2 regions of the Pseudoalteromonas sp. PAB 2.2 genome follow, and region 2 is predicted to be linked to the other one. Evidence: riboswitches for the same ligand, from Rfam matches in the RefSeq annotation. Region 2 holds a riboswitch; the other holds the start of a gene.

Region 1 (3,286 bases), on a different contig from region 2:
TTTGTGTGTGCCTGCAACCGTGCATTTGCTGTAAAAATAAACAAATCTAATTCTGAGTATATGCGAAAGCCGCAAACCATGAGCAGTCACTATTTTTCTAACACTTTAAAAATTGATTCAGCAGTAAGTTCAGCTGATAAACAAATCGTACTTGTGGATGCTTCACATATCGATATTAGTGCCCTGCCGGTTAGTAAATTACTCAGCCAGTTTGAGCAAAGCGTACTTGCAAAGCGCAAAGTACAAGCAGCAAAACAAGAGTACATTGCCACGCGGTTAACACTTAAGTATTTATTAAAACTCAGCGTTCCAGCATTTAAAAACACACCTCTTTGCGACATTTCAAGCCAATTTGATGACGCAGACAGCAAGCTTAAACTACACACGCCTGAGGGTGAGCCCATTTGGGCCTGTTTATCGCATTCGCGTGGTTTTATCGGCGCAGCACTCAACCCTGAGCAACATAAATTTGGTTTCGATATTGAACACTGCACAAAAACACGTCCCTTTGTAAAACTTGCCAAACACTTTTATCACCAAGAGGAAGTCAACCTAATTAGCGCCTTTAGCGATATAAACGAGCAAGCTGGGTGTTTTTTTAGAATTTGGACACTCAAAGAAGCGTTGGCCAAAGCAACTGCACAGCCTATCGCTAAGCTCTTGAGCCCAAATGTGTTTGAGGAAATTGAAAAACATAGCTTGACCGCATCAAGCCGAACCGTAAATGATTTTGATATCAGCGTGGTGGCACAAAAAAGCACTGACTGGCAGTGCTCTTTTATGACATTTGACGACTTACGCCGCGTTTTGGCTTTCTAATAAACGACTATGAATAGCTTGAACAACAAGGTCAGACTCACTCTGCTCAACTAAAAAGCACAGGTTATGTTTACTTGCACCATGGCAGATTAAGCGAATATTAAAATCACTCAATACCTGCATTAAGTTAGTTTCTTGCTGACGTAATTGAATTTCTGAACCAATTAATGCCACCAGCGTTAAGTTATTCTCAACCGATACATGACAAAACTCAGAGAGTTTATCTAAACAGGCTTGATCAAGCTCTGGGCGTGATGCGTTAGGTGCGTTATCTAAGGTAATTGCCACACTGATTTCAGAGGTTGTTACTAAATCAACCGAGATATTAAACTCACTTAAAATAGTGAAAACACGCGCTAAGAAACCACTGGCTAAAAGCATTTCTGGGCTTTTAACCGTTAAAAGAATTTGGTTTTTACGCTGTGTGACTGCTCGAATACCAGGCTGCTCTGACTTTTCTTTTTCAATCCATGTGCCCCCTAATTGCGGTTCACGGCTTGAGCCAACAAACACGCTAATATGGCTGCGACTTGCCGGTAAAATAGTCGCGGGGTGCAATACTTTTGCCCCAAAGGTTGCCATTTCAGCTGCTTCGTCAAAGCTTAGTCGAGCAATAGGCGTGGCTTTTACACATAAACGCGGATCTGTACTGAAAATACCCACTACATCAGTCCAAATATGCACACTTTTAGCGTTAATTGCTTCTGCAAGCAATGCCGCGCTGTAGTCAGAACCACCACGGCCTAACGTGGTTGTTTGGTTGTGCTCATCACTGCCAATAAAGCCTTGGGTTACCACAACTTGTTCTGCTAATAAGGGCACTAAATGTTTTTGTGCTGCCGCGGCTGTTGCAGCAATGTTTGGGGTAGCTTTTGCAAATTGACTATCTGTTTTTAAGACTTTACGCACATCAAATCGCACAGCATCTAAGCCCTGACCACGCAGTACTTGAGTAAATAAATAAGATGACAAGCGCTCACCAAAGCTCAGCAGTTCATCTTGCTCTGCGGCCGATTTAGCCCCTGCTGCTGCAAGCGTTTGAAATGCTTTTAAGGTTTCATCAAAGCCATGAGCTAAATCGGCATCCAGCGACAGCTCAGCTAAAATATTTTCTTGAATAGCAATAACACCTGTGATGTGTTCATCGCGCTGTGCTGCGCTTAAATCACCTTTACACAGTGCAACTAAATGATTGGTTACGCCCGCACTTGCACTCACTGCAACAACGCGTACTTGATTATCTGCACAGACAATTTCTGCACAACGACTCATGGCGTCAAAGTTAGCTACACTGGTGCCACCAAATTTTGCAACTACATAATCTGATTTCGAGTTGGCGGCTAATTGGGTATTCATGTCGTCTCCTTTTGTGGGTAACAATCCACATTAATTCAAGAAGAACTCGGCAAGGGGTGCTTTGATAAAAAAGAGTAGTCCACTGCCAGAAGCTCTCCACCTAGTTTGGTGACAGTTTTGAGGATTCAGCCCCATAAACCGAAAAATAACCGCGACGACCGATTACTTTCCTCGGCGAGTACTTCCCTCTTTAATGGTCATTGGCAATCGTCACCTCACATTAAATACCTAAGTATCGCACCTCTTCTGAATGTTAAGTTAACACCTGGTTAAAATAACAAAGCCTGCTATAAAAAGCAGGCTTTGAAACTTATCGTTTAGACGTCTAGCTGTCAAGTATTAAATAAAACTTCCCGCTAGGTATGAGCCATAATAACCCGTTGTATAAGCTATTAATAAATACAGCGACATTTTTAAATAACTCATAAACGTTAATGCTTTTACTTTACTCATTGCGATAATACCCGCTGCAGAGCCGATAATAAGCATTGAGCCTCCCACACCTGTTGCATAGGTAAACGATAACCATTGCTGAGGGCTCATGACAATATCGGCTTTCAGTAATGCAGCCGTTAGCGGCACGTTATCAACCGCAGCCGACAACAAGCCCATTAAGTAGTTTGCATACTCAGGCGCCATAAGCTCATATAAGTGCGTAAATTTAGACAGCATACCCACTTCTTTAAGCGCACCTACGAGTAGCAATACACCCACGAAGAATAAGAGCGTGTCGTATTCAATTTCACGAATATAATCAATAATTTTTTTGTTAACGTCTTTCTTGCGCATTAAAAATTGCGCCACTAAAAACATTAACGACAAACCAAATAAAAAGGTTAATAGTGGTGGCACACTATAAAGCACACTGAGTGTTAGGGTTGCGATAATCGTCGAGAAAAAGATCACCGCAATGGTGATGTCGGTCTTTTCTATGCGGCGGGCAGCTTGTTTTTCGAATACGACATTCCCTGACATCCCCGTAGATAGCATAACAGCCAATAGCGCCACACTTGCAAGTGAAGGCACAATAAGCAATAACAAGTTACCGATGGTGACTTTCTCATCAAGGAAAATCATTAAGGTCGTTACATCACCCGTAATAAGTGATACC
Region 2 (3,286 bases):
CTAATTAATGTGTTATCTGTGTTCATTACACCATGAATAAACCCAATTCGCATCCAGCTCACAACAAGCTCAATCTGCTTATCGATTACCGCCGCTAAAAAGTCTGTAATACGCTGCTCACCTTCACTTTTGATATCAGGAAAATGACAACTAATTGCGTATTCAACTAACTTCTCAAGTCCTTCAATATCACCTTGAGTTGCTAAATATTGAAATGAACCAACACGGATATGGCTATTCGCCACACGCGTTACAACGGCACCGGGTCGTGGGGGTTGTCGGTAAACAGTTTCTCCAGTCGTTACAACAGCAAGGCAACGGGTAGTTGCAATACCTAAGGCCGCCAAGGCTTCACTCATGATATATTCACGTATGGCAGGACCTAGTGCACAACGACCATCTCCCCCACGCGAAAAAACCGTTGCACCTGCACCTTTTAATTGCAAATCCCATAATGCGCCATGTTTATCTTCAATGGCACCAAGCAAGTGCGCACGACCATCCCCCAAACGCGGCGAAAAATGACCGAATTGATGACCCGAATAGCCAAGCGCCACAGGCTTTACAGCGTTATCTACCTCTGAGCCACTTAAACGTTTTGCTAAAAACTCAGGGTCAGTGCTAATGTCAAACTCGCGAGCTAAATTAGCATTAAATAACAATAAGTTCGGGTCAGAAACCGCTGTTGGGGTGTCTTCAATTGCTAACAGATCACTAATGTCTGTATATCGGGTGTGCAGTTTCATATTATTCCTTAGGGTGTTGCAATGCCTACTCGGTTATCACCCACTCCATAAGCAACTAATTGACTCAGTGCTTGCAGGCTATAACCACTTTGCTGCTGTAGTTCATTGAAAAAGTTCTGCGCCGCTTGCTGTGATTTTTTGGTCTGCAATCCCCCATCAATGAGCTGATGAGCACGTAGATAACTTTCCACATCTCGCGAGAGCAAAAAGGTATCTTTTCCCATCGCGCGCAACGCATAAGGGCCGGTGTTCCCGCCCAAGCGTGCGCCATGCTTCTTCAAGTAAGCCCATAAACCAATAATGTTGTCGCTGGGCCACTGTGCAATAAATTGGCTAAAGCTTGCATTTTTTTCAGCGACTTCATGGATCATGTAAGCATTTTCAGGGATTGTTTGCACTTTTTTGAAATTGCGAATAATTCGCTCATCCATCGCTTTTTGTTCGAGCATATCAGGTGGCATCATCAATAGTTTTTCGACGCTAAAGTCCCAAAATACTTCACGAAACCCCGCCCATTTATTATTGATTACAGACCAATAGAATCCACTTTGAAATACCTTACGAGTGAACTCCTCCAACCATAAATCATCCGCTATGTTAGCAATATCAGCATCATCGAGCGGGTTTGATAACAGTGCATGCAGCATTTCTTCACTGCCTTTTCTTTTAACGGCTCGTTGATAAATGTCGGTAAACTTTTCCATCATTCTTCCAATTCGTCTGCTTCGTTCTAAGTGTACGTAAAAACGAAGTTATACGTAACCCGATTGCTTAATTGGTCAATAAAAAACAAATCCACCGCCTTGACACCTAGAAGGCTAAAATGCTTTAATCAGCGCCAATACCCTATTTCATTATGTTGGCTTTAACGTTAAAGCGAGCATAAAGGGCTGGAAGAGGTGCGTTATTCAGGTAGCGTATGGGAAGAGCACAGACTCTGTTGATCATACGTGAGGGGAAATTAACGCCGAGAAGTAACACCGTTTGTGGGGTGCTTATTTCGGGCGACTGGGCTGAATCCCAGCGACTGTCACCAACAATAGCAATGCTATTGATAAGTTTGGTGGAGAGCTTCTGGTCTTAGTATAATAAGGCCGTCGCGTCTTTATTATTTTAAGCCCATTCGCTCTTCGAATTATACCTTGTTCGAATGACGACATGCGGCTCCATTCAATTGTTTCCGCACTGACTCTTCGAATACCTTATAAGTTCGTGAGAGATGATCAACAATTTTGATTTAAACGACTATCCATTATGGACAGCGCTAATCACGCCATTTTCTGAATCTGGCGAGGTAGACTACATCGCCCTTGAACAGCTTGTGGCTGAACAACAAGCTGCCAACAATGGTATTTTATTGCTGGGCAGTACCGGTGAAGGGCTTGCTCTTTCACTCAAAGAACAACAAGCCATTGTTGAGCACGTATGCCAGCTAACCCCTAGCGTACCGCTTATGGTTGCCGTTGGTGGTATGAACCTTAAGCAGCAAGTTGCGTGGGTCGAGTACTGCAATCAACTGCCTATTCATGGCTACTTGTTAGGTTCGCCACTGTATGCAAAGCCTGGCGTTATTGGCCAAACTCATTGGTTTGAAAGCTTACTAAATGCGAGTAAACACCCATGTATGCTATACAACGTACCTGGACGCAGTGCTGTTGAGATTTCACCTACCGTCATTAAAAACCTCGCCGATCATAAAAACCTGTGGGCACTTAAAGAAGCCAGTGGTGACATCGGCAAATTTGAAGGCTTTAGAACGGCCTCACCTAAGCTCGCCATTTTTAGTGGTGACGATGCACTGATGCCATATTTTGCGCAAGCGGGTGCTAAAGGCTTAGTGTCAGTGGCGGCGAATGCATGGCCAAGTCAAACTCATGAGTTTGTTAAACGAAGTTTAAGCGGTCAACATCCCAATTTATTCACCGATTGGTCTAGCGCAATTCAAAGCTTATTTGCTGTCGCAAACCCAATTCCCGTAAAAGTACTGATGCACCTGCAAGGTAGAATAAACACCCCGCAATTACGTCCACCGCTGACTCATTTAGAGCTTGAGCATACAGACAGCATCACCCACGCAAACAACACAATTTTATCTTGGAACTAAAAACAGGTTTTATCATGAGCTGGTTAGCATTATTAAATAACTTAGAATCGGGCACAGTACGTGCCGCAACACAAGACGAGAATGGCAACTGGCATGCCAATATTGAAGTAAAACAAGGCATTTTAGAGGCCTTTAAAAATGGCACAAACACGGAGTTTCCTGGTGGATTTGTTGATAAGCACAATTTAGCCCCTCAAGGCTTTGCCGCAGATGCAGGTGTACGTATGGTCCCTGGCGGTAGCAGTGTTCGCCGAGGTGCGCACGTTGCTAAAGGCACGATCATTATGCCACCCGCGTATGTAAACATCGGAGCATTTATTGATGAAGGGACTATGGTCGATAGCCACGCTTTAGTAGGGTCATGTGCACAAGTGGGTAAAAATGTTCACCTGAGCGCAGCGGTTCAGTTAGGTGGCGTACTTGAACCAATTGGTGC

What was found. Region 2 has a riboswitch for lysine ahead of dapA (4-hydroxy-tetrahydrodipicolinate synthase). Riboswitches for the same ligand answer to the same signal wherever they lie in the genome.
Region 1: it holds a riboswitch for lysine, as region 2 does, so the genes downstream of both, lysC (lysine-sensitive aspartokinase 3) here and dapA (4-hydroxy-tetrahydrodipicolinate synthase) in region 2, are expected to answer to the same signal.

Annotation. Positions count from the first base shown of each region.
Region 1 is NZ_LYPI01000020.1:40,572-43,857, forward strand. Features, by position in the region: gene BWD47_RS17130 (4'-phosphopantetheinyl transferase superfamily protein) at 79-819, shown strand; gene lysC (lysine-sensitive aspartokinase 3) at 796-2,175, opposite strand; lysine riboswitch at 2,257-2,429, opposite strand; gene nhaD (sodium:proton antiporter NhaD) at 2,515-3,286, opposite strand, start outside.
Region 2 is NZ_LYPI01000015.1:60,941-64,226, forward strand. Features, by position in the region: gene BWD47_RS14220 (YdiU family protein) at 1-746, opposite strand, end outside; gene BWD47_RS14225 (DNA-3-methyladenine glycosylase I) at 755-1,450, opposite strand; lysine riboswitch at 1,633-1,828, shown strand; gene dapA (4-hydroxy-tetrahydrodipicolinate synthase) at 1,966-2,850, shown strand; gene BWD47_RS14235 (2,3,4,5-tetrahydropyridine-2,6-dicarboxylate N-succinyltransferase) at 2,865-3,286, shown strand, end outside.